Regions from separate parts of the Enterococcus mediterraneensis genome, predicted to be linked through region 2. Evidence: a T-box and tRNA genes for the amino acid it is inferred to sense, from the RefSeq annotation. Region 2 holds a T-box; the other holds one or more tRNA genes.
What was found. A T-box is a leader RNA that pairs with one kind of tRNA and senses whether it is charged. The one in region 2 lies ahead of pheS (phenylalanine--tRNA ligase subunit alpha), so its partner is inferred to be a tRNA-Phe.
Positions count from the first base shown of each region.

Region 1: it encodes a tRNA-Phe, which carries the amino acid that the T-box ahead of pheS (phenylalanine--tRNA ligase subunit alpha) is inferred to sense. The anticodon was not compared.

Region 1 covers NZ_UWOP01000001.1:1,085,146-1,094,623, forward strand. Annotated here, with positions in the region: gene EFB00_RS05190 (MDR family MFS transporter) at 1-840, opposite strand, end outside; gene metK (methionine adenosyltransferase) at 992-2,197, opposite strand; SMK box riboswitch at 2,195-2,273, opposite strand; tRNA gene EFB00_RS05200 (tRNA-Glu) at 2,380-2,451, opposite strand; tRNA gene EFB00_RS05205 (tRNA-Ile) at 2,471-2,544, opposite strand; tRNA gene EFB00_RS05210 (tRNA-Gly) at 2,562-2,632, opposite strand; tRNA gene EFB00_RS05215 (tRNA-Phe) at 2,638-2,710, opposite strand; tRNA gene EFB00_RS05220 (tRNA-Asp) at 2,716-2,788, opposite strand; tRNA gene EFB00_RS05225 (tRNA-Met) at 2,803-2,876, opposite strand; tRNA gene EFB00_RS05230 (tRNA-Ser) at 2,889-2,978, opposite strand; tRNA gene EFB00_RS05235 (tRNA-Glu) at 2,990-3,061, opposite strand; tRNA gene EFB00_RS05240 (tRNA-Ser) at 3,070-3,157, opposite strand; tRNA gene EFB00_RS05245 (tRNA-Ile) at 3,191-3,264, opposite strand; tRNA gene EFB00_RS05250 (tRNA-Gly) at 3,283-3,353, opposite strand; tRNA gene EFB00_RS05255 (tRNA-Asp) at 3,355-3,430, opposite strand; tRNA gene EFB00_RS05260 (tRNA-Met) at 3,445-3,518, opposite strand; tRNA gene EFB00_RS05265 (tRNA-Ser) at 3,531-3,620, opposite strand; tRNA gene EFB00_RS05270 (tRNA-Ile) at 3,648-3,721, opposite strand; tRNA gene EFB00_RS05275 (tRNA-Met) at 3,737-3,810, opposite strand; tRNA gene EFB00_RS05280 (tRNA-Ala) at 3,832-3,904, opposite strand; tRNA gene EFB00_RS05285 (tRNA-Pro) at 3,920-3,993, opposite strand; tRNA gene EFB00_RS05290 (tRNA-Arg) at 4,004-4,077, opposite strand; tRNA gene EFB00_RS05295 (tRNA-Leu) at 4,089-4,174, opposite strand; tRNA gene EFB00_RS05300 (tRNA-Gly) at 4,189-4,260, opposite strand; tRNA gene EFB00_RS05305 (tRNA-Thr) at 4,270-4,342, opposite strand; tRNA gene EFB00_RS05310 (tRNA-Leu) at 4,352-4,433, opposite strand; tRNA gene EFB00_RS05315 (tRNA-Lys) at 4,444-4,516, opposite strand; tRNA gene EFB00_RS05320 (tRNA-Val) at 4,520-4,592, opposite strand; rRNA gene rrf (5S ribosomal RNA) at 4,608-4,723, opposite strand; rRNA gene EFB00_RS05330 (23S ribosomal RNA) at 4,798-7,712, opposite strand; rRNA gene EFB00_RS05335 (16S ribosomal RNA) at 7,944-9,478, opposite strand, start outside.
Region 2 covers NZ_UWOP01000001.1:143,691-153,168, forward strand. Annotated here, with positions in the region: gene pheT (phenylalanine--tRNA ligase subunit beta) at 89-2,509, opposite strand; gene pheS (phenylalanine--tRNA ligase subunit alpha) at 2,516-3,559, opposite strand; T-box leader at 3,634-3,844, opposite strand; gene EFB00_RS00730 (winged helix-turn-helix transcriptional regulator) at 3,888-4,211, opposite strand; gene addA (helicase-exonuclease AddAB subunit AddA) at 4,281-7,961, opposite strand; gene EFB00_RS00740 (PD-(D/E)XK nuclease family protein) at 7,954-9,478, opposite strand, start outside.

The DNA.
Region 1 (9,478 bases), 940 kb from region 2:
ATCGATCCCCATCAAAAAGCCGCTGATCAATGCCGCTACTAAATTGACAACGACAAAAAGCGGACTATGGAAAAGCGACAGGGAGATCACTGGATCTTCTGCTCGTTTTTCTGCCCATAGAAACAATCCAAAACTGATCACTGTCAGTGCCAATAACCCCAATACCAGCAGGCTGAATCCATTGTCGCTTAGTAATTGGAACGCCAACAATAGCGTCAGCAACACCATCATCAAAGAAAAACTGCCGCCAATATCCATTTTCTTGGCTTCTACTTGATGTTTTGGTTCCACTAGGAAATACCAGATCATGCCGATCAAGATCAGTCCGATCGGTACATTGATAAAAAAGATCCAGTGCCAACCGATAGTATCTACGATCATCCCGCCGGCTAAAGGACCCACTACACTGGCAATACCCCAGGCTGTACTATTCAGTCCTAAAACTTTGGCGCGTTTTTCCATCGTATATAGATCCGCAATGATCGTCAAAGCTACCGGCATCATCGCACCGGCACCCATCCCTTGAATCCCTCTGGAGATGATCAACGTCAGCATCGTATTGGAAAGTCCACACAGTGCGGAACCTACGATGAACAAGAATGTCCCTAAAATAAAAATCGGACGACGCCCTATCTTATCTGCTAATTTTCCATAGATAGGCGTCAGCATCGCATTTGTTAATAAATAAATCGAAAATACCCAGTTCATGATCTCGATGCCATGCAGCGAACCTACGATCGTCGGCATTGCTGTAGTGACGATCGTTCCTTCGATGGCTGTCATAAATGTCGCCACAAAAACCGCGATCGTCACTAATGTCACATTTGTTTTTTTCTCCATAGTTTCCTCCTGATTCATGTTGTCATCTGATCCTTTAACTGCGACCAGTGCTGTTTTCTGTCAAATTGATACTTTTCATCCACACGCCTTGAAACTTAACACGCCAAAAAAAAGAACCTCTATCAACAAATCGTCAATAGAGGCCGCCTCTTTACTCTTTCACACTTGCCAATAACGCATCTACTTTATCAGTGCGTTCCCATGGCAAATCGATATCTGTACGACCGAAATGCCCGTAAGCTGCTGTTTGCCGATAGATCGGACGGCGCAGATCAAGCATTTCAATGATACCCGCAGGCCGCAGATCAAAATTCTTGCGGATTGCTTCGATCAATTTTTCTTCTGAAATTTTTCCGGTTCCGAATGTATTTACAGAAATAGAAACCGGTTGAGCAACTCCGATAGCATAAGCCAGTTGTACTTCGACTTTTTTCGCTAATTGAGCAGCTACGATGTTTTTCGCGATATAACGTGCGGCATAACTAGCAGAACGATCGACTTTTGTCGCATCTTTTCCGGAAAAGGCTCCGCCGCCATGACGGGCATAACCGCCGTAAGTATCAACGATGATCTTACGTCCTGTTAAGCCGGCATCTCCTTGAGGCCCGCCGATCACAAATCGTCCTGTCGGATTGATATAATATTTTGTATCTTCGTCCAATAAGTCAGCAGGAATAACCTGTTTGATGACTTTTTCGATGACATCTTGATGGATGGTTTCATTGGTGACTGCAGCATCATGCTGTGTACTGATCACGACCGTATCAACACGCACAGGTTGTCCATTATCATCGTATTCAACTGTTACTTGGGACTTCGCGTCAGGACGCAAATAAGTCAGTTCGTCATTTTTACGCAATTTAGCCAAACGACGAACCAAACGGTGACTCAAAGAAATTGGCAAAGGCATCAATTCCGGTGTTTCGTCTACCGCAAACCCAAACATCAAACCTTGGTCGCCGGCACCGATCTCATCCAAAACGTCGTCTTTAACATCTTCTTGATCCTCGCGGGCTTCCAATGCTGTATCAACACCTTGGGCGATATCCGGTGATTGTTCATCGATAGCTACCAATACTGCTACCGTATCTCCGTCAAATCCAAATTTAGCACGAGTATAGCCGATTTCTTTGATGGTATTGCGCACGATTTTTTGGATATCGACATAAGCTGTCGTCGATATTTCTCCAAAAACCAGCACAAGACCAGTAGTTACTGATGTTTCGCAGGCAACACGCGCCATTGGATCTTTTTCTAAAAGCGCATCTAAAATCGCATCGCTGATTTGATCGGCGATTTTATCTGGATGTCCTTCTGAAACAGATTCTGAAGTAAATAAATGTCTTTCTCTTGTCATGGTGATTCCCCCTAATTGATTTTCGGTTACAAGGCATCTTCGTAGTGACGAATCCTTTCGGGAACTTGCAACGTAAGCTAGTATAGCAGATTTTCATAGGTTTTGCTCGTCTTTAATGAAAACTTTCTATTAAAAAATCAGCGCACAAAAAAAAAGATACTGTTCAGTATCTTTCAAGGACATGATCCGTACGGGATTCGAACCCGTGTTACCGCCGTGAAAGGGCGGTGTCTTAACCACTTGACCAACGGACCAACAATTATTAAAAAGAAATGGGCCTAAATGGACTCGAACCATCGACCTCACGCTTATCAGGCGTGCGCTCTAACCAGCTGAGCTATAGGCCCATAATAACAAAAACTAAAGCGGGTGACGAGAATCGAACTCGCGACAACAGCTTGGAAGGCTGTGGTTTTACCACTAAACTACACCCGCATTTATGGCGCGGGACAGAATCGAACTGCCGACACATGGAGCTTCAATCCATTGCTCTACCAACTGAGCTACCGAGCCAAAAGCGGTTCCGACGGGAATCGAACCCGCGATCTCCTGCGTGACAGGCAGGCATGTTAACCCCTACACCACGGAACCAATTTAGTTTTTAATTGCGGGAGCAGGATTTGAACCTACGACCTTCGGGTTATGAGCCCGACGAGCTACCAGACTGCTCCATCCCGCGATAATATTAAAAAGGAGGATAAGGGATTCGAACCCTTGCACGGTTTTACCCGCCTGACGGTTTTCAAGACCGTTCCCTTCAGCCGGACTTGGGTAATCCTCCAAAATAAAAAATGATCCGTACGGGATTCGAACCCGTGTTACCGCCGTGAAAGGGCGGTGTCTTAACCACTTGACCAACGGACCGTGCTAAACGGAGAAGGAGGGATTTGAACCCTCGCGCCGGTTTCCCGACCTACACCCTTAGCAGGGGCGCCTCTTCAGCCACTTGAGTACTTCCCCAAAAACCAAAAATGTGTTGTTTTGATTTTTTAATGGGCCTAAATGGACTCGAACCATCGACCTCACGCTTATCAGGCGTGCGCTCTAACCAGCTGAGCTATAGGCCCATAATAATAAAAAACTAAAGCGGGTGACGAGAATCGAACTCGCGACAACAGCTTGGAAGGCTGTGGTTTTACCACTAAACTACACCCGCATGGCGGTTCCGACGGGAATCGAACCCGCGATCTCCTGCGTGACAGGCAGGCATGTTAACCCCTACACCACGGAACCAATTTAGTTTTTAATTGCGGGAGCAGGATTTGAACCTACGACCTTCGGGTTATGAGCCCGACGAGCTACCAGACTGCTCCATCCCGCGATAATATTAAAAAGGAGGATAAGGGATTCGAACCCTTGCACGGTTTTACCCGCCTGACGGTTTTCAAGACCGTTCCCTTCAGCCGGACTTGGGTAATCCTCCAAAAAAACAAGACTACAATGCCAACTATGGACCTTGTAGGACTCGAACCTACGACCGGACGGTTATGAGCCGTCTGCTCTAACCAACTGAGCTAAAGGTCCAGGCTCTTAAAAAAATCGCGGCGGAGGGGATCGAACCCCCGACCTCCCGGGTATGAACCGGACGCTCTAGCCAGCTGAGCTACACCGCGAAAATCATTATTAAAATGATATGGAGCCTAGCGGGATCGAACCGCTGACCTCCTGCGTGCAAAGCAGGCGCTCTCCCAGCTGAGCTAAGGCCCCATTGTTGCTTTTTTATCGGGAAGACAGGATTCGAACCTGCGACCCCTTGGTCCCAAACCAAGTGCTCTACCAAGCTGAGCTACTTCCCGTTGTTACTAACGCGCCCAAGAGGAGTCGAACCCCTAACCTTTTGATCCGTAGTCAAACACTCTATCCAGTTGAGCTATGGGCGCATGTTGTGAAATGCCGAGGACCGGAATCGAACCGGTACGGTGATCACTCACCGCAGGATTTTAAGTCCTGTGCGTCTGCCAGTTCCGCCACCCCGGCGCGTTGTGGCAAAAAGCGGAAAACGGGGTTCGAACCCGCGACCCCCACCTTGGCAAGGTGGTGCTCTACCACTGAGCTATTTCCGCATCTTCAGATGCCGGCTAAAGGACTTGACCCCTCGACCCTCTGATTACAAATCAGATGCTCTCCCACCTGAGCTAAGCCGGCTTTTTTTAATGCGGGTGAAGGGACTTGAACCCCCACGCCGTAAGGCGCTAGATCCTAAATCTAGTGCGTCTGCCAATTCCGCCACACCCGCATATACGAAATGAGCCGTACAGGGCTCGAACCTGTGACCCTCTGATTAAAAGTCAGATGCTCTACCAACTGAGCTAACGGCTCATATGGAGGTTAACGGGATCGAACCGCTGACCCTCTGCTTGTAAGGCAGATGCTCTGCCAGCTGAGCTAAACCTCCATGATCTATAAAACAGCGTGGCGACGTCCTACTCTCACAAGGGGCAACCCCTCACTACAATCGGCGCTAAGAAGCTTAACTTCTGTGTTCGGCATGGTTACAGGTGTATCCTTCTCGCTATCGCCACCACACTATTTAATTGAGTAAGTCTTGCTCACTCAAAACTGGATTTGAAGAAAGTCTCAAAACTCTTCCGAGTTTCATTTTGGTTAAGTCCTCGATCGATTAGTATCAGTCCGCTCCAACCATCACTGGTCTTCCACTTCTGACCTATCTACCTGATCATCTCTCAGGGATCTTACTTTCTTAAAGAAATGGGAAATCTCATCTTGAGGTGGGCTTCACACTTAGATGCTTTCAGCGTTTATCCCTTCCCTACATAGCTACCCAGCGATGCCTCTGGCGAGACAACTGGTACACCAGCGGTAAGTCCATCCCGGTCCTCTCGTACTAAGGACAGCTCCTCTCAAATTTCCAACGCCCGCGACGGATAGGGACCGAACTGTCTCACGACGTTCTGAACCCAGCTCGCGTGCCGCTTTAATGGGCGAACAGCCCAACCCTTGGGACCGACTACAGCCCCAGGATGCGACGAGCCGACATCGAGGTGCCAAACCTCCCCGTCGATGTGGACTCTTGGGGGAGATAAGCCTGTTATCCCCAGGGTAGCTTTTATCCGTTGAGCGATGGCCCTTCCATGCGGAACCACCGGATCACTAAGCCCGACTTTCGTCCCTGCTCGAGTTGTTGCTCTCGCAGTCAAGCTCCCTTCTGCCTTTACACTCTTCGAATGATTTCCAACCATTCTGAGGGAACCTTTGGGCGCCTCCGTTACCTTTTAGGAGGCGACCGCCCCAGTCAAACTGCCCATCTGACACTGTCTCCCACCACGATTAGTGGTGCGGGTTAGAGTGGCCATAACGCAAGGGTAGTATCCCACCAGCGCCTCCGTCGAAACTAGCGTCCCGACTTCTACGGCTCCTACCTATCCTGTACATGCGGTACAGACACTCAATATCAAACTACAGTAAAGCTCCATGGGGTCTTTCCGTCCTGTCGCGGGTAACCTGCATCTTCACAGGTACTAAAATTTCACCGAGTCTCTCGTTGAGACAGTGCCCAAATCGTTACGCCTTTCGTGCGGGTCGGAACTTACCCGACAAGGAATTTCGCTACCTTAGGACCGTTATAGTTACGGCCGCCGTTTACTGGGGCTTCAATTCGTACCTTCGCTTGCGCTAAGCACTCCTCTTAACCTTCCAGCACCGGGCAGGCGTCAGCCCCTATACGTCATCTTTCGATTTTGCAGAGACCTGTGTTTTTGATAAACAGTCGCTTGGGCCTATTCACTGCGGCTGCTCGTTAGAGCAGCACCCCTTCTCCCGAAGTTACGGGGTCATTTTGCCGAGTTCCTTAACGAGAGTTCTCTCGCTCACCTTAGGATTCTCTCCTCGACTACCTGTGTCGGTTTGCGGTACGGGCCGTTCAATTCTCACTAGAAGCTTTTCTCGGCAGTGTGACATCAGAAGCTTCGGTACTTAAATTTCCCTCCTCATCACAGCTTGTCCTTAACAAAAGCAAGCATTTGACTCACTTTCAGACTTACTGCTTGAACAGACATATCCATCAGTCTGCACTTCTTAGCCTCCTGCGTCCCTCCATTGCTCAAACAAATTGAACGGGTACAGGAATATCAACCTGTTGTCCATCGCCTACGCCTGTCGGCCTCGGCTTAGGTCCCGACTAACCCTGGGCGGACGAGCCTTCCCCAGGAAACCTTAGTCATTCGGTGGACAGGATTCTCACCTGTCTTTCGCTACTCATACCGGCATTCTCACTTCTAAGCGCTCCAGCAGTCCTCACGATCTGCCTTCAACGCCCTTAGAACGCTCTCCTACCATCGTACCAAAGGTACGATCCACAGCTTCGGTAATATGTTTAGCCCCGGTACATTTTCGGCGCAGGGTCACTCGACTAGTGAGCTATTACGCACTCTTTAAATGGTGGCTGCTTCTAAGCCAACATCCTAGTTGTCTGTGCAACCCCACATCCTTTTCCACTTAACATATATTTGGGGACCTTAGCTGGTGGTCTGGGCTGTTTCCCTTTCGACTATGGATCTTATCACTCACAGTCTGACTCCCGGATATGAATGAATGGCATTCGGAGTTTATCTGAATTCGGTAACCCGAGATGGGCCCCTAGTCCAAACAGTGCTCTACCTCCATCATTCTTAATTCCGAGGCTAGCCCTAAAGCTATTTCGGAGAGAACCAGCTATCTCCAAGTTCGTTTGGAATTTCTCCGCTACCCACACCTCATCCCCGCACTTTTCAACGTACGTGGGTTCGGTCCTCCAGTGCGTTTTACCGCACCTTCAACCTGGACATGGGTAGATCACATGGTTTCGGGTCTACGACTACATACTCATTCGCCCTATTCAGACTCGCTTTCGCTGCGGCTCCGTTTCTTCCACTTAACCTCGCATGCAATCGTAACTCGCCGGTTCATTCTACAAAAGGCACGCTATCACCCATTAACGGGCTCTAACTTGTTGTAGGCACACGGTTTCAGGATCTATTTCACTCCCCTTCCGGGGTGCTTTTCACCTTTCCCTCACGGTACTGGTTCACTATCGGTCACTAGGGAGTATTTAGCCTTGGGAGATGGTCCTCCCGGATTCCGACGGAATTCCTCGTGTTCCGCCGTACTCAGGATCCTCCTAGGTGCTTTCCAAATTTCGTCTACGGGGTTTTTACCCTCTTTGACGGACTTTTCCAAGTCCTTCGACTATCTGAAAAAACTACCAGATCGGAGTCCTACAACCCCAAGATGCAAGCATCTTGGTTTGGGCTTTTCCCGTTTCGCTCGCCGCTACTCAGGGAATCGAATTTTCTTTCTCTTCCTGCAGGTACTTAGATGTTTCAGTTCTCTGCGTCTACCTCGAATGTGCTATGTATTCACACAAACGTAACATCCTATCAAAGATGTTGGGTTCCCCCATTCGGAAATCTCTGGATCATAGCTTACTTACAGCTCCCCAAAGCATATCGGTGTTAGTCCCGTCCTTCATCGGCTCCTAGTGCCAAGGCATCCACCGTGCGCCCTTATTCACTTAACCTAATACAACCTTGCGGTTGGGTTTTGAGTCGTTTCTCTAGCGATAGAGGCGTACTCAAGAATAAGCTTTGAAAAAACTTCTTAAAAAACTCTTTTCAACGCGGTGTTCTCGGTTTGTTTTGATTCTTTTCTTCAAATATCCAGTTTTCAATGAACAAATCTTTTTGAGAGTAAACCTCTCAAAACTGAACAAAGGCAAACGATGTGTAAGTTTCCGTAATAATTTCCTTAGAAAGGAGGTGATCCAGCCGCACCTTCCGATACGGCTACCTTGTTACGACTTCACCCCAATCATCTATCCCACCTTAGGCGGCTGGCTCCAAAAAGGTTACCTCACCGACTTCGGGTGTTACAAACTCTCGTGGTGTGACGGGCGGTGTGTACAAGGCCCGGGAACGTATTCACCGCGGCGTGCTGATCCGCGATTACTAGCGATTCCGGCTTCATGTAGGCGAGTTGCAGCCTACAATCCGAACTGAGAGAAGCTTTAAGAGATTAGCTTAGCCTCGCGACTTCGCGACTCGTTGTACTTCCCATTGTAGCACGTGTGTAGCCCAGGTCATAAGGGGCATGATGATTTGACGTCATCCCCACCTTCCTCCGGTTTGTCACCGGCAGTCTCGCTAGAGTGCCCAACTAAATGATGGCAACTAACAATAAGGGTTGCGCTCGTTGCGGGACTTAACCCAACATCTCACGACACGAGCTGACGACAACCATGCACCACCTGTCACTTTGTCCCCGAAGGGAAAGCTCTATCTCTAGAGTGGTCAAAGGATGTCAAGACCTGGTAAGGTTCTTCGCGTTGCTTCGAATTAAACCACATGCTCCACCGCTTGTGCGGGCCCCCGTCAATTCCTTTGAGTTTCAACCTTGCGGTCGTACTCCCCAGGCGGAGTGCTTAATGCGTTTGCTGCAGCACTGAAGGGCGGAAACCCTCCAACACTTAGCACTCATCGTTTACGGCGTGGACTACCAGGGTATCTAATCCTGTTTGCTCCCCACGCTTTCGAGCCTCAGCGTCAGTTACAGACCAGAGAGCCGCCTTCGCCACTGGTGTTCCTCCATATATCTACGCATTTCACCGCTACACATGGAATTCCACTCTCCTCTTCTGCACTCAAGTCTCCCAGTTTCCAATGACCCTCCCCGGTTAAGCCGGGGGCTTTCACATCAGACTTAAGAAACCGCCTGCGCTCGCTTTACGCCCAATAAATCCGGACAACGCTTGCCACCTACGTATTACCGCGGCTGCTGGCACGTAGTTAGCCGTGGCTTTCTGGTTAGATACCGTCAAGGGATGAACATTTTACTCTCATCCTTGTTCTTCTCTAACAACAGAGTTTTACGATCCGAAAACCTTCTTCACTCACGCGGCGTTGCTCGGTCAGACTTTCGTCCATTGCCGAAGATTCCCTACTGCTGCCTCCCGTAGGAGTCTGGGCCGTGTCTCAGTCCCAGTGTGGCCGATCACCCTCTCAGGTCGGCTATGCATCGTGGCCTTGGTGAGCCGTTACCTCACCAACTAGCTAATGCACCGCGGGTCCATCCATCAGTGACGCAAAAGCGCCTTTCAAATATCCTTCATGCGAAGAACATTGTTATACGGTATTAGCACCTGTTTCCAAGTGTTATCCCCTTCTGATGGGCAGGTTACCCACGTGTTACTCACCCGTTCGCCACTCCTCTTTTTCCGATGAGACAAGTCTCGGTGGAAAAAGAAGCGTTCGACTTGCATGTATTAGGCACGCCGCCAGCGTTCGTCCT
Region 2 (9,478 bases):
CAAACACAAACCGCTCGTGGTTTTCGTATTCCATAGTTTGAGTATCTTGACTTAGTGATCCATATCACGACTCTGCTTTATTTCGATCTTAACGGATCTCAGCAGCTAATTTTTCTATTAAGCTGGTTGTTACTTTTTCCATCGCACGATTGATCTCTTCATCAGTCAATGTGGCTTCTGGATTGACGAATGTCAGGCTGTAGGCCATTGATTGATAGCCTGATTCGATATTTTCTCCACGGTAAACATCAAACAATTGGATATCTGTCAAATATTTTCCAGCAGCATTTCTGATGACTTCAACGATCGCTTGATTTTCCACTTCGTCTTTTACTAGTAAAGCGATATCGCGGCTGACAGAAGGGAATTTGGAAACAGCTTGATAGATATATTTTGCGACATCTGTCGTTACCATATATTGCAAATTCAATTCCGCCACATAGGTTTCTGGAATATCATATTGTTTTGCGACATTTGGATGGACTTGGCCGATAAATCCGATTTTTTCTTCATCAAAGAAAATGTCAGCGGCTCTTCCAGGATGCAGATCTTTCATGTCACTTGTTTTGCGATATGTGATCTGTTCGTTGATCGACAACATCGCAAACAAGTTTTCCAAGATTCCTTTCAATGTAAAGAAATCAACTTTCTCTGCTTTGCTTTGCCAATCTTTACTTTGCCATTCACCAGACAATGCCAACGCCAAATGGTTTTCTTCCAATGGCAAGCTGGTTTTTGCGTCCGCATTTTGATAGAACACACGACCGATCTCATATAACGCGATCTGTTGGTTTTTACGAGCAGTATTGTAAGCTACATCATCCAACAATCCGCTGACAAGATTCAGGCGCAGAACAGAACGTTCTTCACTCATTGGCCAATCTAAACGTGTTACATTGCTTTCTTTCATCATGAAAGATGTCGATTTTTCTTCCGTTGTCAACGCATAGCTGATTGCTTCAGAAACACCGGAGCCTTCAAGGATACGACGAACTTTGCGGGTCTTCACTTGTTCTTCTGTCAGACTTCCCGCAACTGTTTCGCCGCTTGGCAATGTAGAAGGTAAACGATCATAGCCGTAAATCCGTGCCACTTCTTCGATGATGTCTGCTTCGATGGCAATGTCCCAACGACGAGGCGGGATCGTTACTTGATAATTGCCTTCATTTTCCTCAAATGGAAAGCCTAACGCGTCAAATACATGATCGACATCTTCTGTTGTCAATTCGGTACCCAGTGTGCGGTTGATTTTTTCTAATTTGATGGCAACATGTTGATCTTCTACTTCAACTTCTGAACCTGCTACGTGTCCTTTTAGAACTTCGCCGCCTGCTAATGCCGCGATCATGGCCGCCGCTACATCACCGGCTTCGCCGATGGTTCCTTTATTGATGCCTTTTTCAAAGCGGGCTGAAGATTCGCTACGCAGATTGAATTGTTTCGATGTGCGTCGAATGGACACACTGTCAAACAACGCCGCTTCTAATGCGATGGTTGTTGTTGTTTCAGTTATTTCTGAATCAAGTCCACCCATCACGCCGGCAAGAGCTACTGGAACAGAGCCGTTGGTGATCACGATGTTTTCAGGCGTCAATGTTCTTGTTTCGCCATCAAGTGTCACTAATTCTTCTTTGTCATTTGCTCGGCGAACCACGATCTCTTTGCTGTTCAATTTATCATAATCAAAAGCATGCAGCGGTTGACCGAATAACAATAAAATATAGTTGGTCACGTCAACGACATTGTTGATAGGACGGATCCCTTCATTCATCAATAGATTTTGCAGCCATTGTGGACTTGGCGCGATCTTAACGCCTTCGATGATGCGGATTTGATAAGCAGGTGTATCATTTTGATCAGTGACTTTTACTGACAGCTTATCTGAAGCAGGACGATCCGCTTCTTTCAATTCTTCATCGTCAAATTGCGGTTTTTGATCGTAGATAGCACCGACTTCATAAGCGACACCCCGCATGCTCAATGCGTCCGCACGGTTTGGTGTGATGGAAAGTTCAATGATGCTGTCATCCATATCAAGATAAGAAAAAACTGGTTCGCCATTGACTGCATCTTCAGGCAGATAATAGATTCCTTCAGCGTATTCTTTTGGGATCACGCTGTCGGCATAGCCGACTTCTTGTAAAGAACAGATCATACCGTTAGAAACTGCTCCCCGCATTTTGCCTTTTTTGATTTTGACGTTGCCGGTGATTCGTGATCCTGGTAATGCGACGATCACTTTGATGCCCGCTTTGACGTTAGGCGCACCGCATACGATTTGTGATAATTCTTCTTCGCCGATATCCACTTGACAGATAGACAAGTGATCGGAATCAGGATGCGGAACACATTCTTTCACTTCACCGACAACGATTTTTTTCAAACCTTCTTGCGGTACTGTGATCCCTTCGACTTCGATACCGGTCACAGACATTTTATCTGCCAATTCTTTTGGCGAAACAGCCGAAAGATCTAAATATTTATTTAACCATTTATAGGATACTAACATTTTTCTCTATTCCCCCTTGAATTGACCTAAGAAACGCAGATCATTTTGATAGAAATTACGGATATCATTGACACCGTAACGCAGCATCGCTACTCGATCCGGACCTAAGCCGAATGCGAATCCGCTGTATACTTCAGGGTCGATTCCAGACATCCGCAAGACGTTCGGATGGACCATACCGGCACCTAAGATCTCGATCCAGCCGGTGTATTTGCAGACATTACAGCCGGCACCGCCGCATTTGAAACAGCTGACATCAACTTCCACGGATGGTTCAGTGAATGGGAAGTAACTTGGACGCAAACGGATCTCGCGATCTTCCCCAAACATTTTTTTCATCATTACTTCCAATGTTCCTTTTAGATCCGCCATCGTGATATTTTTGTCTACGACCAATCCTTCGATTTGATGGAATTGGTGGCTGTGAGTAGCGTCATCGGTATCCCGACGGAAAACTTTCCCAGGTGAGATCATTCGCAAAGGACCTTTTGAAAAGTCGTGTTTTTCCATCGTTCGAGCTTGAACAGGAGATGTATGGGTTCTGATCAGTACTTCATCGGAAATATAAAAAGTATCTTGCATATCTCGTGCTGGGTGGTCTTTTGGCAAGTTCATCCGTTCAAAGTTGTAATGATCGGATTCCACTTCTGAACCTTCCACTACTTGATAACCCATACCGATAAAAATATCTTCGATTTCTTCCATGATCTGCGTCAATACATGGCGGACACCTTGTTTGACTGCTTTGCCTGGTAATGTGATATCGATACTTTCCGCCGCTAGTGTACGGTCAAGTTCCGCTTTTTCCAGTTCAATTTTCTTTTCTTCGATTTTTGCGGTCAATTCATCACGGATCTCATTTGCAAAACTGCCGACTTTTGGCCGTTCCTCTGCTGACAGATCTTTCATTCCTCGTAAAACTTCTGTGATAGGACCTTTCTTTCCAAGTGTTTCCACACGAATTTGATTCAACGCTTTTAAATCTTGCGCTGCATCGATCTTCGCTACTGTTTCCTGCTTCAACGCTTCCAGTTTATCCTGTAAAGACATTCTTTTTCCTCCTTTAAATAAATAGCCGTATACCACATCGCAAGTAAGTCATCAAAAAAAGACCCCGTTCCTGATTAAGGAACGAGGTCTCGCGTTACCATCCTATTTTCGTGATAAATCACGCACTTGATTTGCCTAACGGTTGTGGCGACCGGTTTGTACACCATGATACAAACTAGCTCGGGAAGTGAACTTCATTTTTCGATACTTGAACCTGCTTTCAGTCTGTGACAGGTCTCCCTTTTCAAGCTCAGCCAAACTACTCTTTTCCTTCATCGCTATTTCGAATATTTGAATGTATTAAGTGTACAAAAAATTTTATATAAAATCAACTGCATTCTTCAGGCGTGATCCATTTTTCACTCCAATTTTTAACTGAAATAAGACTTTTTTCCAAATCAGTTCCTTTTTCAGTCAATCTGTACAGATTCGATTCTTTGGTAACAATTCCTTCCCGTTCCAGTTCTCGCAAACGTTCCACTAAGACGCGGTCACTTACTTCAGGCACATTATTGGCTAGTTCCACAAAACGTTGGGGACCGCCTTCCAGCAACACATCCAAAATCAATCCATTCCACTTTTTACCTAAAATCGTGAATGCTTTTTCGAACTTGGGACACAGTGAAAATTCCGTCACTTTGATTTGCTCCATTTTTCGTCACCTCTTGAAAGAATTATAGCACATAACTTACATTTTGTAAGTATCCCGGATCGGATTATTTCACGCCATTTTAACTAATTGTCGTCCTGAAAGCAAGACTAGATAGACTTCCGTTACGGGTTTTTGGTAAGCTTCTTCCAATGCTTCTTGGTAAAGCTTTAATTGTCCGCGATATTTTTCTTTCAAAGGATCGATATTGCCGCCTATGACATGATCCGTTTTGAGATCATATAAAACTAAATGATCCTCATAATTGATGAACCCATCGATGATACCGTGGATCAGCAGATCATCTTCCGTATCATCATAATCCATAAAGATCTGCTGAGCATTTTTCAGCATGGCAAAAGGCTGTTCCCTTTTTACTTTCTCTGTCTGATCAAGCAGTTGTTCCCCTAACTGTGTTTCAAAGAACCACAGCAGACTTTTTCGATCGATTTTTTTAGCCACCGGTACATCAAGTACGCTGGCATCGATAAGTTCTTGAATAAAACCGTCGATACTCTCTTCTGTCGGCTTTCTATCCAATGGAAGCATCTGCATTACTGTATGGGTCGCTGTACCAACACTTGCGGCATCTGATGAAGTTTGTTCGATAAAACGCGGTCTTGCCAAACGCTCTTCTGCATAACGATATTGTCGAAAAGTCGCTTGTTCCTGTGAACTCTGCCAAGCTAAACGAGTGTCATCCAGATTATCAGGATCATCAAAGATCCGCTTGATCTCGGAAACAGATTGATAGCTGGTCGTTTTAGGCGCTTTTTCATAAGGATAACGATAATCCAAACGTTTGTGTAAAGCTGAAAATTCAGCTTCATCGATAGCAGCAACTGTGATAAGCTGCTCTTCCGGCTTTGTTTCCAATTCATTGACCGCTGACATGATCTGTTCTTGATTCCACCACTGAATCTTAAAATGAGTATCGGAATGGACAGTAAAGGATTTTCCGACAGCTTCCGGGAAAAATTTTTCCATATCAGGATGACGCACTAAACTCATCCCGACCCAGTTCATCAAGATCTGTGTTTTCTTCATCCGCAACACCGGATTTAAGACCAGCTCTTTTTGCGACAACGCTTCGCTCCATTTTTTGAAAGCATCCCCGCGATCTTTATAAGAACCTACTAAAAACAGCTTTTGTTCCGCACGAGTCAAAGCGACATACAGTTTCCGCATTTCTTCAGAAAAAGCTTTCTTTAAACGCAGCTGTTTGATGGCTTGATAGGGCATCGTTTCGTAGCGGACGCGGCGTTCCGGTTCCACATATTGGATCCCTGCCCCCAACTGTTCTTCAAAAATATAATTGTTAGTAAAATCTTGATTGTTGAAGTTTTTAGACATATCCAGCAAAAAGACAACTGGAAATTCCAACCCTTTACTTGCGTGGATCGTCATAACACGAACGGCATTTTCCGCCGGGATCGCTAATGGTTCTGCTAAATCTTTATCTTTTTCCTGCATTTTTTCGATAAATCGGATAAATTGATACAATCCTCGGAAGCTGCTGCGCTCGTAACTTTGCGCCCGATCCACCAATGCGATCAGGTTCGCATAACGCTGTTGACCAGCCGGCAGTCCTAAGATGTAATCGAGATATGCGGATTCTTCATAGATTTCCCATAAAAGATCCGGGATCGCTTGTTTTTTCGAATGATCCCGCCAGCGTTCCAGCTGATCAAGAAAACGCAAGACTTTTTCTAACAGATCGGATTCTTCCGCGGTATCTGCAAACGTCAGCAACGCTTGGTAAAAATCAGCATTCTTGTCTGCCAGCCGAATTTCCGCCAGCTCATCTTCATGTAAGCCGACGATCGGCGAACGCAGAACCGCCGCCAATGGAATATCATTGTAAGGATTGTCGATGATCTGCATAAGACTGATCATTGTACGAATCTCAGTAGCTTGGAAATAATTTTGCGCGTCATTCACTTCTAGCGGGATATTGAATTTTTTGAAGACATCCAAGATATCCAAATTGTTCTTTTTGGTAGGTGTTAATAATACGATATCGCGATATTCAACCGGACGATTGACCCCAGCTTTTTTATCATAGATTTTAAATCCTTGGTCGATCAGTTCGCGAATCTTCAACGCGACGATATTCAGTTCTCCTTCCGTCTTGGTTTCCACCACGTCAGGATCGTCAGCGACTTCTTTTTCATAGATCAACAGCTCCGTTTGAAACTGATCGCTGTCTGGAAAATTTGGAAAACCCGGAATCAGCGCGGCGGCATCATCATAAGGAATCTGACCGACGCGTTCATCCATCAGTTGTTGGAAAATCAGATTGGTAAAAGACAAAACTTCTTTTCGCGAACGGAAATTTTCCGCCAAAACGATCCGTCTGCCTCCTTCTTCCTTCTCAAAATTTAGATATTTTTCAATAAACAGTGTGGGGTCCGCTAAGCGAAAGGCGTAAATCGACTGCTTGACATCTCCTACCATGAACATATTCCCTGGTGTTTTTTCGGAACGAACCCACGACAAAAGTGTTTCTTGCAGTCGATTGACGTCTTGATATTCATCGACTAAAACTTCTTCAAATTTTCTCCGATAATATCTGGAAGCTTCACTGCCGGTGCCGTCTCCTTGCAGGATCTGCAAAGCAAAGTGTTCCAAGTCGTTGAAGTCCAGCACTTTTCTTTCTTGTTTGCGAAGCTGATAGCGCTCAAGAAATTCTCGAGTCAGCTCCGCCATTTCTTCCACTAATGGCAATGATTTTTCCATCAATTCAGTCATACGCGCTGGAGAAAAAGGCAGGGTATCGTTCACTGCGTTTTCTACATAGCTACGACCGGATTTGCGCAATTCATTGATTTCATCAGACAATGCTTTGTATTCGGCTTTCCGCAAACCTGGGAAACGCTGCTTCAAATCAAAACCTTCTACTTGCGCATATGCGGCATTCAGATCATTGTTTTCAAGTGCTTCATAAAATCGTTTGATCTGAGCGTATTCCCGCTCGATCAAATGATAGATTTTTTCAAACGCCGGATCGAATTCAGCCAGACGATAGGCTTGCTGATAATGCTCCAGTGCCATCTCGACGGATTCCATCAAGAGCGGTCTGATCTGTGTTTGATACAGCGGAGTATTTTCCAAACCGTTCGGAACTTCATAATTTTTCTTCAGATCAGCCAGCCATGCTTTAGGATCCGGATTGGCTCTGGCAAAGGTATACAGCGACATGATCAAGTCAGTCAATCCTTCGTCAGAACGATCCCCGGAAAAATTTTCTGTCAGTTGAAAGAAGATCTCTTCTTTTTCTGCATACTTTTCTTCTCGCAGTTCATCCCAGATCTCTTCTTTCAACAACAAGATTTCTGTCTCGTCTGTCAGCATACGAAAGACTGGGTCAAGGTCGATCAAAAAGTAAAACCGGCGGATGACAGTCATACAAAATGCGTGGAGTGTCGAGATATTCGCCATCGGCAGCAAGACCAATTGTTTGGTGAAGTGGCTCCGGCGATCAGGATCCGGATCTTGATTGATCGCTTCTTGCAACGCTTCTTGGATCCGCTCCTTCATTTCCCGAGCGGCGGCTTCTGTAAAGGTCACGATCAGCAATTCATCGATATTACTGCCGCTTTTTAATTTTTCAATCACTCGACGAACCAAGACCGTCGTTTTTCCAGAACCAGCAGAAGCTGAAACCAACAAGTTATCCCCTTTATCGAAAATCGCTTGCCACTGTCGATCAGTAAATCGTTCGTTCTGGGGCTTTAAAGGGATATCAGTCATTTTCTTCTTCCTCCATTCGTTTCATCACATCATCCTTAGATAATTTTTCCAGACGATGATAGTTGTTTTCCGGCAGCATCACATCAAAATCGCAAATACTGCGGAAAGGACAAAATTGGCAGGCGATCCGTTCTTTTCCTTTATATGCCGGGTTCAAATCGATTTCACCGGAAATGATTTTTTCTGCGGCCTGCTGCATTTGCTTGCGGTTATGCTGGATCAACAACTGCAATTCATCCTCAGTATAAAACTTCGGCGAATTTTTTGTCGCTTTTTGTAATTGCCCCTCTTTATCCATCTTCAATGGAAATAGCGCAGACGTTTCCTTTGGTTCCAATGAACTGTCTAATCGATGGAAAACGTGGGGATCATCTACAAATAATCCATCATACTGATATTTTTTCAGCTGATCTTTTTCTCCAGTCTCCTCTGGTTTTAGCACCGGATTGTGGATGTGCATATAATAGGCGCCCCCCGGTTTGACGGCCGGCGTACCGATAAGCTGTACAGCATCTGTCAAAGCGACATCCAGATAGGTCACTAATTGCATCGCCAATCCATAATATGCATCTACCACGTCGAATTGCCGATGACTGGATTTATAATCCACAACAGAAAGCCATGTATTATCTTCATCAGCGGCAACATCTATCCGATCGATCTTGCCGCGAACATGGAGCTTGCCACCGCTAGTTAATGGGAACTCCAAGCCGGCGATCCCTTTTTGACCAGCGATCTGTCCAAACAAAACTTCAGTCTGGATCGGCGACATATGGGAATGCTGACTTTGTTTTTGCAACGCCCAAGTGACTTTCTTGACAGTCTTGCCTAATTGATAGCGGATATAGTTCAAGCGCGCGGAACTGTCCATCACATGGAATCGCGGTTCGCCAAATACTCGTACCAAGATTTCATCAACAAACTGTTCTCGTTGTTGTTCGTTCATTTCTTGCAAAACTAAATTGCGTTCGATCAATAATGAAAGAAATTGATCCAATGCATCATGGAAAAATTCACCAGTCATCATAGGGTTCAAGCCATAAATCTGGCGTTCTTTCAACCGAAGCCCAAAGTTGGAGAAATATTTGAATTCACAGTTATAAAAACTTTCCAACCGTGAGATAGAAGTATAAATATCTTTTCCATATAATTTTTTCGCCAATTCCGGCGACAAACTGACAGGCACATTTTGATGGGCGCGGCTTTCAAAGACCCGCTTAGCCAACGCTGCCCAATGTGATCTCAGCAACAGGTTCTCCAAACTGTGCCAAATCGCCGGGATCGTTGCTTTTTGGTCGTCCGCTTGCCGATAGATATCATTCAAGCGAGTGATAAGGTTTCGATACGTTCCGACATAGTTGTCTGGTTGGCTTGTTTCATTTAATGGTCGACGTTCAGTCACAGAAATATTTAAATACGTTACTAAACGATTGATATAAGGTGATATGCCAATATTTTGATGCGTATCGTAATTCGAAGCATAAGACAGATAAAGACGTTCCGTTGCCGAAAGAAAT